3 regions of the Nakamurella sp. genome follow, and region 2 is predicted to be linked to each of the others. Evidence: riboswitches for the same ligand, from Rfam matches in the RefSeq annotation. Region 2 holds a riboswitch; each other region holds the start of a gene.

Region 1 (7,328 bases), on a different contig from region 2:
CTCCCGGCCGGGCCCGGCGATCCACCGGTCCAGCGCGGGCCCGGGCACGATCGGTCCGGCGCAGCTGACCGACTCGTCGGTGAACACCGTGGTGTCCCTGGTCATCGAGTTCATCCACAGCAGGTCGCTCTGATCGCTCCGCCAGATCCGGCCGCCGCCGGCCGGATACGGATCGACGACGTGGATCTCCAGCGGACCGTCGGGCAGGAGTTCGGAGTTGGCCGCGATCCGCTCGACGAGGCCGACCGTGCGGGGCCCGCCGCCCACGAAGACCAGTGAGCGGGTCATCGCCGGGACCCGTTGACGGCCGTGGAATGCACGTGGCGCCGGTCGTCCGGTCCCCAGCCCGCCGCTCCGCCGACGGTCGCCAGGGGCTGGCTTCCCCGGATCTCGGGGTCCGCCGGGCGATGGTCCGGCGCCGTCCAGGCGGCGAGTCCGGCGCCGGGCACGAGTTCCTTGCCGAAGGCGAGCGGACCGATCGACTCCGGGTCCGCGGTGAGGTCGAAGCGCGGCGTGTAGCCCGTCCGCAGATAGAGGTCGCGGGCCTCGGGCTGGCGGGGCCCGGTGGTGAGATGGATACGCCGGTAGCCCAACTCGACCGCCGCCGCCTCGAGTTCGGCCATCACCCGGATGCCCAGCCCGCGCCGGCGGTGCCGGTGGGCGGTCCAGACCCGCTTGACCTCGGCGGTGGTCGCGTCGTACCGCCGGATCGCCCCACCGGCGACCGGCCGGCCGCCCTCCGTCAGGACGACGAAAGCACCGTGCGGCGCGACGAAGTCGGTCGGTGGGACCTCGGTGAGAGTGGTGTTCGGCGACGTCCGGCCGTAGCGGGTGCCGTACTCGACGACCAGGTCGGCCAGCAGCGGTCGCAGCAGCTCGTCGCCGGGATCGACCCGGTGGACCTGCAGATCGGCCGAGCCGGCCGACGGGGACACCCGCGGACCGGCGGCCGCGTCCACCCGGGCCGGCAGCGGACCGGACCGGCCGGCCGCGCCCGCCAGGGTGGCCAGGAACTCCTCGGTCACCTGGGCGACCGGGCCCAGCGACGGCGGCGCGATCAGGACCCCGCCGTCGGGGAAGGTCCGGATGTGCGCGGACGGAACGAACCAGCCCGGCGTCACGTGGGCCGCACCGAGCGACGACAGCAGGGGGCGCAGGGCGTAGTCGACCGCCAGCACGTGCGCCGGCGACCCGCCGGTCGCCAGCGGCAGCACGGTCTTGCCCCGCAGGGCGAACTGGGGGAGCAGGTCGAGAAACACCTTGAGCAGACCGGAGTACGACGACTGGTAGACCGGGGTCGCGACCACCAGCGCGTCGGCGTCACGGACGGCGCCGACGGCGTCGATCAGCGCGGGGTGGGTGACGTCGGCGGTCAGCAGCGACGCGGCCGGCAGCGTGCGGACGGGCAGGGTGGTGACGGTGTGCCCGGCGGCGGCCAGGCGCCGGTTGACGTGGGTGACCAGTGAGTGGGTACTCGACACCGGCTGCGGGCTGGCCGAAATGCTCAGGATCGTCGACATGGCTGCTCCGTGAGGGGAAGGGCGTGGTGGGCGCAGGTGTCCGGGGCCATCTCACGGGCTCCCGGCATGGGCCGCGGCGGCCGCGCGGTCGCTGCGCAGCCGGAACAGCGAGGGCGGGTCGGCCGTGCCGTCGACCAGCCCGACGACCAGCTCACCGATGGCGGGAGCGAACTTGAAGCCGTGGCCGGAGAATCCGGCGGCGACCGTGATCGGGCCGGCCCGGTCGATCACGAAGTGGCCGTCCGGGGTAGAGGTGTACAGGCAGGTGGTCGCGTGCGCGGTCGACGCATCCACCCCGGGGATCCAACGGGAGGCGTAGTCCCGCAGCCGCGCCACCCCGGCGGGATCGGCGCGGAAATCGCGGTCGTCGGGGCCCGTGCGGGGTCCGGTGCCGTGCTCACCGACCTTGACGCCGTCCGGCGAGGCCAGCCCGTAGATCCCGGCACCGGTGTGTCCGGCGCCCGGATGGTGCAGGAAGCTGGGCCAGCCCACCGGGGTCTGCGCCGGAACGAAGTGAACGGGCTGCTCCTGGGTGGTGACCAGGTCGGGCAGCCGGCGGGCGATCGCGGGTACCGCGGCCAGCAGGGACGCGGTCCAGGCGCCGGCGGATACCACGACCTGGTCGACGCGGAACGCCCCGGAGGCCGTCAGGACCCGGACCCCGGATGGCGCGAGGCGCAGGCCGGTCACCGGGGTGTGGAACCACGTCCGGGCCCCGGCCTCCCGCGCCTGACGGTGCAGGGCGGCCACGGCATGGTCGGCGTGCAGGCGGCCGGCGTCGGGGTGATGCAGCACCATGCCGTCGAAGCGCAGCCCGGGCCACCGGGCTGCGGCCTGGTCGGGCGTGAGCGTCGTGTGCTCGATCCCGAGTTGCCGCAGCATCCGGGTCAGGCGACCCACCGCACCGGGTTCGCCGTGATCGACGGCCCCGGTCCGGGCGTAGAACCGTCGCCCGTCCAGCCGTTCCAGCCGGCGCCAGAGCCGGGCCGCCCGGCCGGCCAGGCCGACGTAGTCGGCCAGTGGGTAGGAGTACCGGAAGATGCGCGAGCTCCCGTGGGAGGCACCCCGGGCGTGCCCGGGGGCGTACTGCTCGAACAGCACGACCCGATGTCCCCGGTCCGCCAGTTGCCAGGCGGCGGCCGAGCCGATGGCGCCGCCACCGATGACGGCGACGGTGTGCGGCTCGACGGCGGTGCTGCGGGACATGATGCCTCCTCTCGGATCTCGTGATGGATTCGGTGAGCGGTCGGTGGGCGCGCGTCAGCCGGTCTTGGGCAGGCCGGGCGGGTTGAGCTCGGACGCGGCGACCGCCTCGCTGGCCAGATTCCAGCGGTCGAGAACCTGCTGGTACGTACCGTTCTCGATGGTGTGCTGGATCGCCGCCTGGAATGCCGGGGCCAAACCGTTGTCCTTGGCCGTCAGCACCGCGATCTCGCCCTGCAGGGCGTCTCCGGCGCCCGAGTACGTGGCGACCACCTTGGTCCGGCCGGTGCTGGCGGCGTGGTACTGGGCGGTGGGGTTGGGCCCGAGGTACCCGTCGATGCGTCCCGAGTCCAGGGCCAGGTAGTAGTCCGTCGAGTTCTGGAAGTACTTGATGTCGATGGGCGCCAGACCCTCCGCCACGTTGGCGTCGTTCCAATCGACGAGCAGCTTCTCCTGGTTGGTGCCCGACCCGACCGCGATGACCTTGCCGGCCAGATCCTTTCGGCTGGCGACCGTCCATGGATCGTCGATCCGGGTCTCCAGGGCGAGGTTGTCCTGCCGGTAGGTGGCGAAGTCGTACTTCTCCTTGCGCTCCTCGGTCACCGTGACGTTGGAGATGAACGCGTCGGCCTCGCCGGAGTCGATCCGTACGAAGTTCTGCGCCCAGTCGGCCGTCTGCAGGTCGACCTGCAGTCCCAGGACGTCGGCGAACAGGGAGGCCAGGTCGACCTCGGATCCGATCAGGGTCGTGTCGTCGGTGGCGTAGAAGCGCAGCGGCGGGGCCGTCCCGGCGGAGCCGGTGACCCGCAGGGTGCCGCGGTCGCGGATCGCCTGCGGCACCAGCGACGCGATGGCGTCCACCTTCGCCGTGGTGATCCGGTTCTGCTCGGGGTCGAGGTTGAACTGCACGGCCTGGGCGGCGGCCGGTGAGGCCGACCCCGCGCTGGCCTCGGCGCCGCTCGCGGCCGACGTGGAACCGTCGGCGCCGCTGGAGGATCCGCCGCAGGCGCTGATCGCCAGGGCCGCGGCGACCAGCGCCCCGGTCAGCGCGAGCAGGCGTCCGGTACGGGTGAACATGGTGGTCCTTTCGGTGGGGTCGGCCGGGCGGGAGCGCCCGGGCCGGGATGTGGCGGGTGTCGAGTCAGAGCACCTTGGACAGGAACGCCCGGGTGCGGTCGTGGGTGGGGTTGTCGAGGACCTGGTCCGGCGGGCCCTGCTCGATGACGACACCGCCGTCCATGAAGATCACGGTGTCGGCGACCTCGCGGGCGAAACCGATCTCGTGCGTGACGATGATCAGCGTGCGACCCTGGCCGGCCAGCGTCCGGATCGCCTCCAGCACCTCGCCGACCAGTTCCGGGTCCAGCGCCGAGGTCGGTTCGTCGAAGAGGATCACGGCCGGATCGAGGGCCAACGCGCGCGCGATGGCCACGCGCTGCTGCTGGCCACCGGACAGCTGTCGCGGGTAGGCACCGGCCTTGTCGGCGACGCCGACGGCGTCCAGCAGGTCGCGGGCCCGCGCGGTGATCTCCGCCCGCCGGCGCCGCGCCGCGCGGCGCAGGGGTCGCCGGCCGATGCGCAGCGCCGCCAGCGGGGCCTCGACCACGTTGTCCAGGACCGTCAGGTGCCCGAACAGGTTGAAGCTCTGGAAGACGAAACCGACCCGTGCCCGCTGGCGCAGGATCTCGCGTTCGGGCAGTTCGTGCAGTTTGTCGCCCTTGAGCCGGTACCCTATCGGCTCGGAATCGACCAGGATAACACACTTGTCGACCTTTTACAGGTGATTGATGGCGCGCATCAGGGTCGACTTGCCCGACCCGGAGGGGCCGAGGACGACCGCGACCTCACCCCGACGCACCCGCAGGTCCACCCCGTTGAGGACGTCGAGCGCCCCGAACGACTTGTGCACGCCCAGCACCTCGACGGCGTACTCCGGATCGCCGATGACGGCCGGTGCGGCCGCGGTGGCCGGTGCCTGGATCAACCTCGTGCTCATCGGGTGTGCTCCGCGGACTGGCGCCGGGCCCGGGCGGACCAGTCGGCCAGGTGGGCGCGGGCCTTCTGCAGGGGCGTCAGGGGCATCGTCCGGACGGCGCCCTTGGCGTAGTGCCGTTCGACGTAGTACTGGACGATCGACAGGGCCGTCGTCATCAGGATGTACCAGACGGTGGCCACCATGAGCAGTGGGACGACTCGCCCGTTGCGGCCGTAGATGACCTGGACCTGGTAGAAGAGCTCGGCGATCGCCATGGTCGAGACGATCGAGGTTCCCTTGAACAGGCTGATGACCTCGTTCGCCGCGTTGGGCAGGATGCCGCGCATCGCCTGGGGCAGCACGATCCGGAAGAACTGCCGGCGCCGGGGGATACCGAGGGCGGCGGCTGCCTCCACCTGGCCGTGATCGACGGAAAGAATTCCCGCCCGGACGATCTCGGCCGAGTAGGCGGCCTGGTGCAGGCCCAGTCCGATGACCGCCGCGGTCATTCCGCTGATGGTGGAGTTTACGTCGAACGTGGCCAGGGCGGGGCCGAACGGCACGCCGATCGACAGCGTGTCGTAGAGGTAGGCGATGTTGAACCAGAACAGCAGCTGCACGATGAGCGGGATCGATCGGAACGCCCAGACGTAGGTCCAGGCGATCGTCTGCAGCACCGGGTTCTTCGACAGCCGGGCGGCGGCGATGGCGACACCGAGGGCGAAGCCCAGCACCGTCCCGTAGATCGTGAGCTGGATGGTCAGCCACATCGCCTGCAGGACGACCGGCGCGGTGAAGTACTTGGCGAAGGTCGCCCAGTCCCACCCGGAGTTCGTGGCCAGCCCGTTGACGAACTGCGCGACCACGATCAGGGCGGCGGCGGCCGACAGCCAGCGCCAGGGATGGCGGGCGCGGACCACCGTCAGCGTGGACGGATCAATGCGCCGGGCGGCGATGTCGACCGGATCCGCCGCGGGGGCGGCCGGTCGGGCATGGACGGGAAGGGTCGTCACGGGGGTTCCTCGGAAAGGTGGATCCGGCGGGGGACACGGGACGCCCGACGTCGAAACGAGTCGAGGGTCGCGCGAGCCACGGCGCGGCGAAGCCGCTACCGTCGAGTGCTGCCCGGCTGGGCGTCAGCGGCGACAGAGACCGCTGGCCAGCCACCCGTGATCGACGTGCCGCCGCCGGGACAGGTCCCGTCGATCCGCACTGCGTGCCGTCATGTCTTCCTCACCCGGTGGTCTCGGGTTCGGGGAACCCGCGCTTGCCGCAGACAATGGGTCTGCTGCCGTGTCGTCACCCGGAGCACCCCACCGCGGTGGGAGGGTTGCCGCCCAGCAAGCCGGGGCTTGATGCTGGAACTCATGACCTTCATTGCAGCCTACGGACGGAATGTGTTCGCGTCAAACGGCTCTGCTGTGATGTGTGCCGGACGAGGCGGTTTCGTCGGCGGGGCCGAGCCAGGTGTGCGGGTTGAGAATGCCGGTCGGGTCCAACACCTGCTTGAGGCGGCGTTGCAGCTCGATACTGGACCCGTCCAGCTCCGACCGCAGCCAGGGCCGCTTCGTGATGCCGACACCGTGTTCACCGCTGATGGTTCCGCCCAGCGCCAGGGCGGCCCTGACCAGTTCGTCGGCGGCGTCCAGCAGGCGGGCCGGCGGCCGCTCGTCCGCCGGTGATCGGGGCGCGCTGAGAACCGGGTGCAGGTTGCCATCGCCGACGTGTGCGACCACGGCGCTGTCCAGCCCGTGCCGGCGCGCGATCGCCTCGATCGCCTCGATCGCGGCCGGGACGGCCGAGCGGGGCACGGCCACGTCCTCGCCGATCAACCATTGGTCGGTACCGAAGCCCCGGCCGTGCCGGCGCAGCCAGAACCAGCGCTGCGCGGCCGCCTCGTCCGGCAGCTCGACGACGCCCCCGGCCCGCGTGAGGGCATCGGCGACGACGTCGATCTCGGTATCGGCGCCGAACCCGTCGGTCTGTGCCAGCAGGAGCGCGCGGCCGCGGCCGGCCAGGTCGGTGCCCTGGGCCTCGTCAATGGCGCGCAGGGCGCCGTGGTCGAGCAACTCCAACGCGCTGGGCCGGGCCCCGGCCCGGGCGATCGGGGTGACGGCGGCCGCTGCCGCCGATGCCGAGTCGAAGAAGGCGATGGCGGTCCGGGTCCGCGCCGGCCGGGGGAGCAGCCGGACGGTCGCCTCGACCACGACGCCCAGGGTTCCTTCGGACCCGACGAACAGCCCGGTCAGGTCGTAGCCGACGACGCCCTTGAGTGTCCGGCGTCCGGTCCGCAGGATCGAGCCGTCGGCCAGGGCGACGGTCAGCCCGAGAACCGAATCCCGGGTGACGCCGTACTTCACGCAGCGCAGACCGCCCGCATTCGTCGCGATCGTCCCGCCCACCGTGGCGATCTCATGACTGGCCGGGTCGGGGGCGTAGAGCAGCCCCTGCCGGGCCGCGGCCCGGTCCAGATCGGCCACGATCACCCCGGGTTGCACGACCGCGACGCCGTCGTCGGCGTCGATCTCGAGGATCCGGTCGAGCCGCGCGGTGGACAGGACCAACGCCCCGTCGGGGGCGGCCGCGCCCCCCGGCCCCGCGCGGCCGGCGCCCCCCCGCCCCCCCGGAAC
Region 2 (7,328 bases):
TGGTCAACCCGTTCACCCGGTCGACGGCCGCCTGGAACTCCGCATTCGGCATACCGGTGTGTGTAGCCCGACCGGGCCCGGCCGTCAATTCGGGGGCGGTCGCGGATGACCACCGGTGGCCGGCAGCGGACTCGCCACGGGTGGCGCCGGGCTCAGAACGGGTGGCGGCCCGGCTCGACCTCGGCCCACTCCCGGCCCCAGGCCCGCAGCCGGAGCCGGTCCAGCCGGCGGCGGACCGCCCAGCCGGCACCGGCCAGCAGCAGGCCGACGAGGACCCAGGACCCGGCGCCGACCAGGACGGCGAGCCCGGCCAGGGCGGCCGGACCGGGCGGCGGCGGGACGATGCGGCCGGCCGGGTCCAGCCAGATGGTGACCGGATCACCGGCGACCGCGGCGGCGGGGACGTCTGCGACCCCGGTGACCCGGCGGCCGTCGGATCCGGTCCAGCTGACGGGCGCGGGAATCCAGACCGGCGCGCCGTCGGTGACGCCCACCGGCAGCTGCGCCGACCGGTCGACGATCGCCGCCACCGCGGTGAGCGAGCGACGCTCGGCCGCGGACTGCGCGGCGGCGTCCGACCAGCTCGCCGACGCGACCACGGCCACCACCGGCACCGCGGCGGCGGCCAGGACGATCAGCAGCAGGACAACGGCGGCCTCGACCCGATCGACGCCCCGCGCCAGGGGGTTGCGCCACACCCGCAACGACAACGGCCGGCGGCGCTTCGGTCGGGGCTCGACGGCCACGGACACCTCCGGACGGACCGGCCCGGCGATAACGTTATCCAGGCGTGACCGCAACGGTACCCGGATCGAGATGCAACCCGGGAGTGATCATTCCCGCACGGTCCGGCCCGCGCCGCCGCCCGGCCGGACGGCGCCACCCACCTGTCGATGGGCGGCCCGCCGCGACGTCGATCACGCGGTGGTGGTCGGCTCCGCCTGGCTGCGCCGGCGGCTGCCCGGCAGCACGACCATCAGGATCATGCCCACCAGCACGAGGCCGATACCCACGGCCGCCCAGGTGGTCACGTCGATGCTCGAACCGGTGCTGGCCAGCGAGGCGGCCGAGGTCAGACCCGTCCCTCCGCTCGCCGATCCGGCTGCGGTGGACCCGCCATCGGCCCAGCACGTCCCGACCTCGCCGGCCACGGCGGCGGACGCGCCGGCGACGAGGAGGATCGCGGCCGTGACGATCGTTGCCAGCATCCTGCGCATCACTGTGTCTACCCCCGCACTCCCGGATGAACGGGCCCGGTGGCACCCGCCGGCCAGATCTAACACCACGTTCACCAATGCCCGCCAATCGGGTGACAGGTTTTGTGGTCTTCGTCTCTTCCGGGGTCACCGACCAGCCGGAGCGGAACCCTGCCTGCCCCGGTTGACGACCGGGCCACCCGACGGGGTTCGCTCGCGCACCGCCGGCCGGGCCACCGGTCCACGTCGCGACCGGACCTGCGTTGTCGTCGCCTGCGGTCGTGGCCCGTGGTCGTGGCCCGTGATCGTGGCCTGTGATCGTCGTCATGGCCCGTGCGGGCGCGATTTGCTACCCTGCTGCTCGAAGGTCATGAGTGCCAGCAGATAGCCCCGGCTTGCTGGCCGGCAACCCTCCTACCGCGGTGGGGTGCCCCGGGTGAAGACCTGGCCGTTCGCGAGGTGCGACCGGCAAGCGCGGGCCTCCACCCAGGCGGTCCGATGGACTGCAGGAGTGGATCGTCGTGACCCTCGCCCTCGAACGCCCCGACCTGGTCGCCGTCTTCGCGCCGGAACCCCCGGTGGCCGGCACCGTCGCGGCCACCCCGCCGCGGCGCGGACCGGTCAGCCACCCGCAGGGTCCGGGCCTGGAGGTCGTCGGCGCGGGCGCCCAGGTCCCGTTGGCCACCGGCGGGACGATCGAGTACGCCAACCTGGACCACGGCGCCTCGGCACCGGCCCTGCGGGCGGTCCGGGACACCGTCGACGCGCTGCTGGACCGGTACGCCAGCGTGCACCGTGGCGCCGGTTGGCACTCCAAGGTCTGCACCAGCCTCTACGAGGGTTCCCGCGAGCCGGTGCGCTCCTTCGTGGGCGGCCGCCCGGAAGATGCGGTCATCTTCACCCGGCACACCACCGACTCGTTCAACCTGCTGGCGCACTGCCTCCCGCCCCGCACCACGGTGGTCGTCTTCGAGACCGAGCACCACGCCGCTCTCCTGCCCTGGTCGGCCGAGCGGGCCCCGGAGTCGGCGCAGCGCCGGGTCGTCCGGGTGCCGGCGCCCGAGGCGGCCGAGCACGCCGTCGATCTCGTCGACGACGCGCTGCGCCGTCGGCGGCCCGGGCCCGCGCTGCTGGTCATCACCGGCGCGTCCAACGTCACCGGCGAGATCTGGCCGGTCGCCGAGCTGGCCCGGGTGGCCCGGGCCCGCGGCGCCCGGGTGGCCCTGGACGCCGCCCAGCTCGCCCCGCACCGGCCGTTCTCGATCACCGAACTCGGCGTCGACTACGTCGCGCTGTCCGGGCACAAGCTCTACGCGCCGTACGGCGCCGGCGCGCTCGTGGGCCGGGCCGACTGGCTCGCCGCGGCACCGCCGTACCTGATCGGCGGCGGGGCCACCGCATCGGTCACCGCCGAGGGCACCGAGTACAAGCCGCTGCCGGACCGGCACGAGGCCGGCTCGCCGAACGTGCCCGGCGCGGTGGCCCTGGCCACCGCCTGCCACGTCCTGGCCACGGCCGACCGGGAGTCCCTGGCCCAGGCCGAATCCGCGCTGACCGAAACGCTGCGCCGGGGCCTGGCCGCCATTCCGGGCGTCACCGTGCACGCACTGTTCGGCGAGCGGGCCGACAGCATCGGCGTGGCCACGTTCACCGTCGCCGGGCAGCCGGCCGCCGTGGTGGCGGCGGCGCTCTCGGCCGAGCACGGCATCGGGGTGCGGGACGGGGCGTTCTGCGCCCACCCGCTGGTCCGCAAGCTGCTCGGCGCGGCCGGCTGCGCCGACTCGAGCAACGGGCAGGCGCTGCGCGCGTCGGTCGGCCTGGGCACCACCACCGAGCACGTGCAGCGCCTGGTGCACGCGGTCGAGGCCATCGCCGAGCGGGGGCCGCGGCTGCGGTACGTGGTGCGGGACGGCCGGCCGGTCCCGGCGGTCGACGGCCGCGAACTGCCCGTCATCGCCCCCTGGCAGAAGTAGGCGGGCCGACCCGGGTGCGGCCGGCGCGCGAGTCAGGCCGGCAGCACGCAGCCGACCGGCAGCTCCAGCCGGTTCGCCGCCAGCAGGGTCCGGTCGGCCAGGATGTCGCGCGTCGGGCCGTCGGCGACGATCTGCCCGTTGTTCATGATCACCGAGCGTGGGCACAGCTGCAGGGCGTATAGCAGGTCGTGGGTGACCATCACGGTGGTCAGCCCCAGCGAGAGCACGATCTGCGCGAACTCCCGGCGGGCCAACGGGTCCAGGTTGGACGACGGCTCGTCGAGCACGAGCACGGTCGGGTCCATCGCCAGCACGGTGGACGCGGCCACCCGGCGCCGTTGCCCGAAGGACAGGTGGTGCGGGGCCCGCGGGGCGGCGGCCACCATGCCGGTCGCCGCCAGCGCCGCGTGCACACGGCGGTCCAGCTCCGGCCCGCGATGGCCGAGATTGCGTGGCCCGAAGGCGACGTCGTCGCGCACCGTCGGCGAGAAGAGCTGGTCGTCGGGGTCCTGGAACACCACCCCGACCCGGCGGCGGATCTCGCGCAGGGATCCTGTCGCGGCCCGGATCCCGTCCACCCGCACCGAACCGGCGCCGGCCAGCAGCGTGCCGTTGAGATGCAGGACCAGCGTGGTCTTCCCGGCGCCGTTCGGGCCGAGAATGGCCACCCGCTCCCCCGGCCGGACGGTCAGGTTCACCCCGAAGAGCACCTGCCGGCCATCCGGGTAGGCGAAGGCGAGATCGCTGACCTCCAGCAATCCCTGCCCGGTCGGGCTCATCGGGCACCGGCCAGGGCCACACCGCAGATCAGGCCGGCGGCGACCGGTGCGGTCAGGGCCGCCAACCAGGATCGGCGAGGCGCCCGGGCGGCGGTGTCCGCCGGCTCCGGGCCGAATCCGTACCCGCGGGCCAGCATGGCCACGTACACCCGCTCTCCCCGTTCGTAGGACCGCACGAACAGGGCCCCGGCGGTCCGCGCGATGCCCGCCACCTGCCAGAGCCAGCGCGGGTCGTCGCCGCGGGAGATCCGCGCGATCCGCATCCGGCGCAGGTCGTCGGCCAGCACCTGCCAGTAGCGCACCATGAAGCCGGCGATGCCGACCACGGCCCGCGGCACCCGGAGGCGTTCCAGTGCGAGCAGCAACTCGGCGACCGTGGTGGTCGCGGTGAGCAACGAGGTCGCGGCCACCCCGAGGGTGCCCTTGACCACGATGTTCCAGGCCCCCCACAGGCCCGGCTCGGACAGCGTCAGGAAGCCGACCTGCAGGTACGGGGCGTGCCCGACCAACGGCAGGAACACGGCGAAGGCCAGGAACGGAACCTCGATCACCAGGCGCCGGGCCAGCTTTCCCAGCGGCACCCGCCCGATCAGGGCAATGCCGACCAGGATGGCGGCGTCCAGGGCGAACGCCCAGATCGCCTCGCGCGGGGTGGCGACCACCGCGAAGACGAACAGCACGGTGGCGACCAGCTTGCACTCCGGGGCCAACCGGTGGACGCCGGAATCGGCGTGCACGAAGAACACGTGATGGTGCGCCGCGCCGCTGCCCACGACGCTCAGCCCGTCGTGGCGGAGCGTCGACGGGTCCACCGGATCGCCAGCACGACCGCGCCGGCCAGCGCGAAGCACAGCACCACGCCGATGACCCCGGACAGTCCCGTGGACAGCCAGGAGTGCTGCACGCCGGCGACCTCGTAGTCGGCCAGGGGCGTCCCGGCCATCGCGTGCGGGGCGGCCTGCGCCTCGAACCCCTGGTCGATGGCGACGCGCTCGAGCCCGTCCGGCGACGAGCTGGCCAGCGGGCTGACGAAGAAGGCGAGGATCAACGCGATCCCGATACCCACGAGCACGAACACCCGGACCGGCCGGCGCGCCGGGCCGCGCCCGCCCGTCATGCCGCACTCCCGGTGGCCGGTGTGGCCGCGGGCGCGCGCATCGTCAGGGCAGGGCGCAGGTCCCGCGCCCCGTAGACCAGATCGGGCCGGGTGCCCAGCACCGCGCCGACCGTCAGCGCCGTGATGACCGCCTCGCCGACGCCGATCAGCATGTGCACGCCGATCATCGCGACGGCGACGGTGCCGACCGCCGCTCCTCCGGTGCCGCCGACCGCGTAGTAGAGGGTGAACACCAGCGAGGCCAGCACGACCCCGCACCAGGCGGCGATGGCCGACGCGGCGACGACCGAGGACTTCTTTCTGGGCAGCAGCTTTCGGATCAGCACGAAGATCCCGTAGCCGCCGAAGCAGGTGGTGTAGCCCATCAGGATGATGTTCAGACCCAGCGCGGTGAGGCCGCCGTCGGCGAACACCAGGGCCTGCACGATGAAGACCACCGACATGGCCAGGCTGCCGACCCACGGCCCGACGAGCACGGCGGCCAGCAGCCCGCCGAGCAGGTGCCCGCTGGTGCCACCGGCGACCGGAAAGTTCAGCATCTGCATGGCGAAGATGAAGGCGGCGACCAGCCCGGCCAGCGGGATCTGCCGGTCGTCCAGGCCGGCCGCGGCCTTGCGCACGGACACCACGATCAGCCCGGCCGCCACCACGCCGCCGACCAGCGACGTCGGCGCGTTGATGAACCCGTCAGGAATATGCATGGACGCCTCCGTTGGCCCGATTCGAGTAGGTGGTGGCCACCCGGTCCAGCGCGGCCAGGTCGGGCACGACCTCGACCCGGCTGCACAGGGACTCGTACAGCGGCATGTCGGACCCGGCCAGGACCCAGGAGTACCGGGCCTCCGGGGTCAGCCAGATGACCTCCCGGGCGCGCCGGGACAGCTCCTCCAGGGCCTCGGGATGCGGGTCCTTGCCGTTGCCCCGCCCGTCCCCGAGGATGAGCACGGTGGTGCGGCGGTTGATCTCGCCGCCGTACTGTTCCATGAAGGTGACCAGCGCCCGGCCGTAGTCGGAATTGGCATCGACGTCGAGGATGTCGCCGCCCATCAGCAGGCCCAACGCCTCCTCAACCCCGTGGTCGGCGAACACGTCGGTCACCTCGGCGATGTCGTCGACGAAGGCGAACGTGCGCACCCGGGGCACCAGGCGCTGCAGGCCGTGCACCACCTGCAGGGTGAACCGGCTGGAGAGCCGGACCGACAGGCTGACGTCGGCCAGGATCACCAGCCGGGGCCGGTCCTCCGCCCGGACCACCGAGACCGGCCGGAACGGGATCCCGTCGTAGCGCATGCTCTGGTGCATCGTCCGGGCCGAGTCGATCTTGCCGCGCGCGCCCGGCCGGCGGCGGTGGGTCAGCGCCCCGCTCATCGAGCGGACCAGCTCGCGCAGCGTCTCCTCCAGGCGAACCCGGTCGGCCTCCGAGATCGCCTGCACCGCCGCCTGCCGGGCCGGGGCCGCCTCCTCCACGGCCTGCTCGCGCAGGGCGGCGAACGCGGCCAGGTGCTTGCGGAGCATCTCCGGCAACCGGTCCATGATGCCGGCCACCTGGGTCCGCATCATGGCCAGCACCTCGGGCGGCAGGTCCGGGTCCTCCCCCGCCGCCAGCCAGTCCATCAACGCCGCCTCCTCGGCGATGGACAGGTTGGTGTCGAGCGTGGCCCCGGTCGCCGTGGTCAGCTCGTGCGGCATGGTGGCGCCGTGCAGGTGGCTGGTCTCGATCTGGACCCGGGGCGCGCCGTTGTCGGTGGTGGGCCGGTCGGCCGAAAGCACCATCTCGTCGCTCAGCGCGGCCAGGTCGACCTTGTTGGCCTCCTGGTGCAGGTTGTACTGCTGCGCCATGTCCTTGGGGTCGAAGTACTTGCGGATGTCCTTGGGCTTCTCGTGGCTGTGCCCGAAACCCGGTGTCTGCGAGGGTTCCTCGGTCAGGGTGAAGTTCCGCAGCTCGCCCTCGTCGATCAGGTCGTCGTGGGCGTGCGAGTGGCCGTCGGGTTCGGCCGTCCACACCGGCTGCAACGAGAAGAAGGCGTCGAAGACGGTGTCGAACGTCTCGCGGTCGCGCCGGTCCTTGACCAGGGTGACCAGCAGAGCCCCGCGCAGGGTCTCGCGGTCGGCCAGCACCCCGGGCTGCGCCGAGGCGGCCACCGCATCGACCACCTCGGCCACCGACACCCGCATCCCGGCCAACCGCAGGAACCGGGTGAACCGGTGGATGGTCTCCTGCATGGCCGGTCCTAGATCGCGCGGCGGCGGCCGAGGCCCGCGG
Region 3 (7,328 bases), on a different contig from region 2:
GGTTGCCGGTCAGCGCGATCGCCCGGTCGTAGGCGGCCGCGGCCTCGTCGCGCTGGTCCAGCCGGCGCAGCAGGTCGGCCCGGGTGACGTGCCAGGCCGGGTAGCCGGCCAGCGCCAGCGGCTCGACCAGGGCCAGCCCGACCGCGGGGCCGTCCAGTTCGGCCACCGCCACCGCCCGGTTCAGCTCGACCACCGGGGACGGGTGGACCGCGCGAAGCTGGTCGTACAGGGCGACGATCTGGGCCCAGTCGGTGTCGGCGGGGGTCGCCGCATCGGTGTGCACCGCGTTGATCGCGGCCTGGATCTGGTACGGCCCGGGCCGGTTGCGGTGCAGGCAGGCCCGCACCAGGTCGTGACCCTCGCCGATCCCGGCCCGGTCCCACCGGCGCCGGTCCTGCTCGTCCAGCGGCACCAGTACCCCGTCGCGCAGCCGGGCCGGCCGGCGGGCCCGGATCAGCAGCATCAGGGCGAGCAGCCCGGTCACCTCGGGCTCGTCCGGCAACAGCGTCCGCAGCACGCGGGTGAGCCGGATCGCCTCGGCGCACAGGTCGTCCCGCAGCGACCCGTCCCGGGGCGACTCGTCCCGGGGCGACTCGTCCCGACCGGAATCGTCCCGGGCGGACGCGTCCCGCCCGGGGTCCTGCTCGACGGGGGCGCCGGACACCGTCGCCAGGTACCCCTCGTTGAAGATCAGGTAGAGCACGGCGAGCACCCCGTCGATCCGGCCGGGCAGGTCGGCGGCCCGCGGCACCCGGAACGGGATGCCGGCCGTCCTGATCTTGCGCTTGGCACGGGTCAGCCGCTGCGCCATCGTGGGCTCGGGCACCAGGAACGCCCGCGCGATCTCGGCGGCGGTCAGGCCACCCAGCAGGCGCAGGGTCAGCGCGATCCGGGCGTCGGGGGCCAGAGCGGGGTGGCAGCAGGTGAAGATCAGCCGCAGCCGGTCGTCGGTGACGGCGCCGTCCTGCTCGGTCAGGGCGCCCGCCTCGAGCAACGGGTCGGGCCGGTTGACGGTCATCGCGAAGGCCTCGCTGTGACGGGCGTCGCGGGTGGATTCGCGACGGAGGCGGTCGATCGCCCGGTTGGCCGCCGTGGTGGCCAGCCACGCGCCCGGGTTGGGTGGGCGGCCCTGCTCGGGCCAGGTCTGCAGGGCCGCGACCAGCGCGTCGCCCAGGGATTCCTCGGCCAGGTCGATGTCGCCGAACCGGCGGATGAGGCCGGCGACCAGCCGGCCGTGCTCGGCCCGGAACACCTGCTCGATGCCCCGGGCCGCGTCGGCACCCATCGGGCGGATCAGGCCTCGCCCTGGAACGGCCGGACCTCGACCCGGCCCTCGCAGGCCGCGGACCCCTTGCGGGCCCATTCCAGGGCCTCGTCCAGGTCGGCGGCGGTGATCACCCAGAAGCCGCCCAGGTACTCCTTGGTCTCGGCGAACGGCCCGTCGGTGATGACGGCCGCGCCGCCCCGGGCGTCGACGACGGTGGCCGACTCGATGCCTTCCAGACCGCCGGCGAAGACCCAGGCGCCGGCCTGCCTGACCTCCTCGTTGAACGCGTCGACCTGCTGGAACATCCGCTGCATGTCCTCGTCGGAGATGGTCGCGACCTCGGCGGGCGACTCGTGGTGGACGGACAGCATGTACTGCTTCAAGGTGGGCTCCTTGCTCGGTTGGATCGGGGTGGGTGGTAGGAACGGAAGGGCGGAGATCAGGCAGGGATCAGACCGGGACCTCGCTGATCACCGCCTCGCCGTCCACGATGCCCAGGTCGCCCCGGGTGAAATCGGCCGGCTCCAGGACCAGGTGGGTGGCGCCGGCGGCCGTGCTCGTGCGGGCGACCGTGCGGAAGGCGGACGGCCGCGTCGTGTCGTCGAACAACCGCTTCCCGGCCCCGACCACGACCGGGAACACCAGCAGCCGGTAGACGTCGACCAGCCCGGCGTTGTGCAGGGTCTGCGCGAGCTGCCAGCTGCCGTGCACCTGCAGTTCCCGGCCGGGTCGTTCCTTGAGCGCGCGCACCTGCTCGACGACATCGTCCCGCAGGACGGTGGTCGGCCCCCAGGCCGCCTGCTCGTCGGTGAGCGCGGTCGAGACCAGGTACTTGGGGTAGGCGTTGAGGACCTTGGCGACCAGCTCGTCCTGGTTCGGATAGGCGCTCCAGTAGGTCCGCATCATCTCGAACGTGCTGCGGCCGAGCAGGACGGCGTCGGCGTGGGCGAACCACTCCTCGTCCACGATCCGGCCGAAGTCCTCGTCGACGTGCGGGATCACCCAGCCGCCGCGGGTGAAGCCGCCGGAGGTGTCCTCGTCCGGGCCGCCCGGGCCCTGCATGACGCCGTCGAGGCTGACGAAGGTGTTGAGGCTGAGCTTCATGGTTCCTCCTGTTTCGTTCCTGACACCATCACCACGAACGGACCGGAGCGCGGACGACAGCTCAGCGGAATTTTCTTCCAAGATTTTTTTCATTCTCTTCGCGGCCGGGCCGGACGTACCGTGGCGGGCGATGAGAAGGACGATCCTGGCGGCATTCCTGCTGGTCGGAACGGTGACCGGGGCAGCGGGGTGCGGGGGACCGGCGCCGGTGACCGGCCCATCGGTGTCGCCATCGGTGCCGGACTCGGTGCCGCCCTCGGTGTCGCCATCGCCGTCGGTGCCGGTGACCGGGCCGTCGGCAGCACCCTCGGCCCCGTCGTCGGCCGTCCCCGCATCGCTGCCGGACGTCCACCTGCCCGGGGTCAACGACCCGGGCTGCCGGTCGGACCACCCCCCGGTGGTGCTGCTGCCCGGGACGTTCTCGACCGTCGCGGGCACCTACGGGCCGCTGGCCACGGCCCTGACGGGGGCCGGCCGGTGCGTGTACGGCGCGAACTACGGGCTGGGCGGGCTGGCCCCGGTCCGCGATTCCGCGACCACGGTGGCCGGCGTGGTCGAGGGCGTGCTCGCCGCGACCGGCGCCGACCGGGTCGACGTCGTCGCCTACTCCCAGGGCGGCCTGGTGCTGCGCACGGCCCTGCGGCAGGACGGCCTGGCCGATCGGGTGGGCACCGCGGTGCTGATCGCGCCGACCTTCCACGGCACCACCTCCCCGCTGTTGGACGGGGTGCCCGGCGCCCTCTGCCCGGCCTGTGCCGACCAGATCGCCGGATCCGCGCTGCTCACCGAACTCGATGCCGGCGGCGACCTGGACGGGTCGGTGCGCTACGCGACGATCTCCAGCCGGGACGACACCGTGGTGACGCCGGTGGCCGCGCAGTCGCCGGCCGGTCCGGCGGACCGGGTGACGTCGCTGGTGGTCCAGGACCGGTGCCCGCAGGTGCGGCTCGACCACGTCGCGCTGCCCGGGGACCCGCGGTTGATCGCCTGGGTCGGCGCGGCGCTGGCCGCCGGGGGCCGGCCCGAACCGTCGGCCTTCCCCTGCGCCGGGTAGGCGTATTTGTTCCTCGTTCGGTCCGGCTGGTAACGTGGACGGCCGTGTGTGCCCGACGGCGCCACGAACTCCAACGACGAAACGAAGGCATTCCGGCGTGGCCAACATCAAGTCCCAGATCAAGCGCAACCGCACCAACGAGCTCGCTCGGCAGCGCAACAAGTCGGTGAAGTCCTCGCTCAAGACGAGCGTGCGCAAGGTGCGGACCGCCGCCGAGGCCGGCGACAAGGCCGTGGCCGAGGTCGAGCTGAAGGCCGCGTGCCGCAGCCTGGACAAGGCCGTCTCCAAGGGCGTCATCCACGCCAACCAGGCCGCGAACCGCAAGTCGGCCCTGACCGTGCTGGTCAACAAGATCTGACCGCTCGACCGATCAGCCGGTGACTGCCTTCGGTCACCGGCTGTTTCGTCATTTCCCGCGCCGGGCCCGGACCAGGTCCAACACCGCCTTCTCCAGGGCGTACTCGGCGTCGGCGGCCACCCCCTTCACCGCGGCATTGAGATCGGCCACGATGGCCATGCCGGCCGCCAGCCCGTCCGGGGTCCACCCCCGGGCCATCCCCCGCGCCCGGTCGATCTTCCAGGGCGGCATGCCCAGCTCCGAGGCCATCGCGTAGGAGTTGCCGCCGCGCACCGACGACACCCGGGACACCGTCCGCACCCCGTCGGCCAGCGCGTCGGCGACGAGCACGGGCGCGACCCCGACCCCGAGGGCCCAGCGCAGTGACTCCAGCGCTCCGGGCAGGTCGCCGGACATCGTGGCGTCGGACACGGTGAAGCCGCTGACCTCGGCCCGTCCGGTGTGGTAGCGCCGCACCGCCTTCTCGTCGACCGTGCCGCCGGTATCGGCGACCAACTGATCGGCCGCCGACGCCAGCTCCCGCAGGTCCGACCCGATCGCCTCGACCAGCGCCGTCACCGCCGTCGGGTTGGTGCGACCGCCGGCCCGCCGGATCTCGGCGCGGACGAAGTCGATCCGCTCGTTGAGCTTGGTGATCCGGGAGCAGGTGACCACGTCGGCGCCGGCCTTGGTCAGGGTGTCGGCGATCGCTTTGTTGCGCGCGCCGCCCGGATGGTGCAGCACCAGCCAGACCCCGTCGACCGGATCCTTGACGTACGCGGCCAGCTCGGCGGCCAACTCCTTCGACGCCTCGTGGGCGCCGCGGATCACCACCACCCGCGGCTCGGCGAACAGGCTCGGCGCCACCAGGTCGGAGAACTCCCCGACGGTCAGCCCGGCCCCCGTGCCGTCCCGCCGCTCCACCCCCGGGTCGATCCGGCGGGCGGTCGCCACGGCCCGGGCGATCGCCCGGTCGACCAGCAGTGCCTCGTCGCCCGTCACCAGGGTGAGCGGGGCGAGATCCACCGTGTCGGCCATGCCCGCCATCGTGCCAGCCGGGTGCGACAGTGCCGTCCCCGTGGGTTCCCCAGGCCGGGCCCCGGCGGTCGCCGGACCATCGGACCGCGGGGTGCGATGCGTTACGATGCTCGGACAACCGAATACACCTCATCCAGAGGGGCAGAGGGATACGGCCCGACGAAGCCCCGGCAACCACTGTCGATGATTTCTCTCGTGACCACCCCCGCGTCCGCGCGGCGGCGCGGTTCTCGAGGCCGGTCGACAGCAGGTGCCACTTCCGTCCCGCTCCGGCGGGGAAGATGAGCAGAAAGGCCTCGTCATGACGTCTGTGCTGTCCGCGCCCGCCTCCACCTCCGTGGATCTGGGCCCCGCCGTCGCGCTGTCCTGTCGCGAGTGCGGCAATCGCATCGAGCTCGGCCCCTACTACGCGTGTACCGAGTGCTTCGGTCCGCTCGAGGTCGCCTACGAGTTCACCTCCCGGGGCGAGGATCTCACGCGGCGGATCGAGGCCGGCCCGCAGAACATCTGGCGCTACGCGCCGCTGCTGCCGGTGCCCGGGGACATCGCGGGCACCCCGAACATCAACCCGGGCCAGACCAAGCTGGTCCGCGCCGACAACCTGGCCAAGGAGCTGGGCATGCGGCGGCTCTGGGTCAAGGACGACTCGGGCAACCCGACCCACTCGTTCAAGGACCGGGTCGTCGCGGTGGCGTTGGCCGCCGCCCGCCAGCTCGGCTTCACCGTCCTGGCCTGCCCGAGCACCGGGAACCTGGCCAACGCCGTCGCCGCGGCCGCGGCCCGGGCCGGCATCCGCTCGGTGGTGATGATCCCGTCGAACCTGGAGCAGCAGAAGATCCTGACCACCGCCGCCTCCGGCGGCACCCTGGTCGCCGTCGACGGCACCTACGACGACATCAACCGGCTGGCCGGGGAGATCGCCGCCGAGCAGGAGGATTGGGCGTTCGTCAACGTCAACGTCCGCCCGTACTACGCCGAGGGATCCAAGACGCTGGCGTTCGAGGTCGCCGAGCAGCTCGGCTGGCGGCTGCCGGACCAGGTCGTGGTGCCGATCGCCTCCGGCGCCCAACTGGTCAAGATCGACAAGGGGTTCACCGAGCTGGGCGAGCTGGGGCTGGTCGACGCCACGCCGTACAAGGTGTTCGGCGCGCAGGCGACCGGCTGCTCCCCCGTCGCCGAGGCGTTCAAGAACGGGTGGGACGTGGTCAAGCCGGTGCGGCCGGACACCATCGCCAAGTCGCTGGCCATCGGCAACCCCGCGGACGGGCCGTACGTGCTCGACGTCACGCGGCGCACCGGCGGCGCGGTCGAGGACGTCAGCGACGACGAGGTCATCGAAGGCATCAAGCTGCTGGCCCGGACCGAGGGCATCTTCGGCGAGACCGCCGGGGGCGTCACCATCGCCACCCTGCGCAAGCTGCTGGCCACCGGGCAGCTCGATCCGGACGCCGAGACCGTCGTGTTCAACACCGGCGACGGGCTCAAGACGCTGGACGCGATCGCCGGCGAGGTCGGCCCGACGGCCACCATCAAGCCGACCATGAGCGCGTTCGAGGCGGCCGGGCTGACCCAGCCGCGGTAGGAGGCCGCCGGTCGATCCCGCGCGGCCACCACGGCCCCGTCAGGCGGGCACCCGGCCCAGGAAGTCCAGCATGTACCGGGCGACCCGGTCGGGATCGTCCGAGATCGGGACGTGATTCAGGCCGGTCAGCCAGCGCAACCGGGCTCCCGGCACCAGCGCCAGGTAGCGGCTGATCTGCTGCGGCATCAGCGGGTCGGCCGTGCCCTGCAGCAGCAGGGTGGGCGCGGTGATCGTGTGCAGGTGCGTCGGCAGGTCGAACATGGCCGACCAGTTGGCCGCGTCGTAGGCCGGGGCGGCGGCGTAACCGGTCAGCAGCCGGTAGGCGTCGGCCTCGGTGAGCTGCCAGGGCAGGCTGCGGTTGCCCGCGAAGAAGACCGTCCGCCCGGCGGCCGTCCGGCTCAGCGGCTCGGCGTACGGGGCCAGGGTCATGGCCACCTGACGCCCGACGGCCAGGGCGAGGTAGCCCTGCACCCGCTCCACCGGAGTGCCCAGACCGTCCGGGGCGATCGCCACCACCGACCGGACCCGGTCGGACCCGGCCAGCTGGAGCGCGATCCGCGCGCCCATCGAGTAGCCGGCGACGTGGAAACGGTCGATGCCCAGCCGGTCGAGCGTCTCGGTGACGGCGACCGCCAGGTGGTCGGCACTCGGTGCGACACCGGCCGGCAGGGCCGGCGACTGCCCGAATCCCGGCAGGTCGACCGCGACGACCTCGTAGCGGGCGGCCAGCCGGTCGAGCACCGGCCGCCAGCCGACGTGGGATTCGCCGAGCCCGTGCAGCAGCACCAGCGGCTCGCCCGCCCCGGTCCGGTGGACGAACAGGGGACCGTCGGTGACGGTGCGGTCGATGGCCGGTGCGCTCATGAGGACTCCAGGGTGTGAGAACAGCTGATCGGCGCGGACTCTCGCCCGAGGGACGCCGGGTGGGCAAACGGCGACGCCGGTC

The links. A riboswitch is a leader RNA that binds a small molecule or an ion and turns the genes downstream of it on or off. The one in region 2 is predicted to bind S-adenosylmethionine.
Region 1: linked by a shared signal. The riboswitch ahead of ACOJUF_RS24495 (amino acid ABC transporter permease) and the one ahead of ACOJUF_RS07420 (aminotransferase class V-fold PLP-dependent enzyme) in region 2 are both predicted to bind S-adenosylmethionine.
Region 3: linked by a shared signal. The riboswitch ahead of thrC (threonine synthase) and the one ahead of ACOJUF_RS07420 (aminotransferase class V-fold PLP-dependent enzyme) in region 2 are both predicted to bind S-adenosylmethionine.

Annotation. Positions count from the first base shown of each region.
Region 1 is NZ_JBMDXT010000542.1:19,733-27,060, forward strand. It holds gene ACOJUF_RS24470 (FAD/NAD(P)-binding protein) at 1-288, opposite strand, end outside; gene ssuE (NADPH-dependent FMN reductase) at 285-1,520, opposite strand; gene ACOJUF_RS24480 (FAD-dependent oxidoreductase) at 1,572-2,726, opposite strand; gene ACOJUF_RS24485 (ABC transporter substrate-binding protein) at 2,781-3,800, opposite strand; partial or broken gene ACOJUF_RS24490 (amino acid ABC transporter ATP-binding protein) at 3,865-4,719, opposite strand; gene ACOJUF_RS24495 (amino acid ABC transporter permease) at 4,716-5,711, opposite strand; SAM riboswitch class IV at 5,957-6,071, opposite strand; gene ACOJUF_RS24500 (FAD-binding oxidoreductase) at 6,105-7,262, opposite strand.
Region 2 is NZ_JBMDXT010000148.1:10,580-17,907, forward strand. It holds gene ACOJUF_RS07405 (acyl-CoA-binding protein) at 1-52, opposite strand, end outside; gene ACOJUF_RS07410 (hypothetical protein) at 153-746, opposite strand; gene ACOJUF_RS07415 (hypothetical protein) at 918-1,208, opposite strand; SAM riboswitch class IV at 1,563-1,677, shown strand; gene ACOJUF_RS07420 (aminotransferase class V-fold PLP-dependent enzyme) at 1,718-3,169, shown strand; gene ACOJUF_RS07425 (energy-coupling factor ABC transporter ATP-binding protein) at 3,202-3,948, opposite strand; gene cbiQ (cobalt ECF transporter T component CbiQ) at 3,945-4,760, opposite strand; partial or broken gene ACOJUF_RS07435 (energy-coupling factor ABC transporter permease) at 4,727-5,766, opposite strand; gene ACOJUF_RS07440 (VWA domain-containing protein) at 5,753-7,288, opposite strand; partial or broken gene ACOJUF_RS07445 (AAA family ATPase) at 7,297-7,328, opposite strand, start outside.
Region 3 is NZ_JBMDXT010000176.1:8,044-15,371, reverse strand. It holds gene ACOJUF_RS08750 (RNA polymerase sigma factor) at 1-1,285, opposite strand, end outside; gene ACOJUF_RS08745 (YciI family protein) at 1,294-1,650, opposite strand; gene ACOJUF_RS08740 (dihydrofolate reductase family protein) at 1,718-2,371, opposite strand; gene ACOJUF_RS08735 (esterase/lipase family protein) at 2,502-3,425, shown strand; gene rpsT (30S ribosomal protein S20) at 3,523-3,783, shown strand; gene holA (DNA polymerase III subunit delta) at 3,832-4,809, opposite strand; SAM riboswitch class I at 4,927-5,088, shown strand; gene thrC (threonine synthase) at 5,102-6,382, shown strand; gene ACOJUF_RS08715 (alpha/beta fold hydrolase) at 6,422-7,246, opposite strand.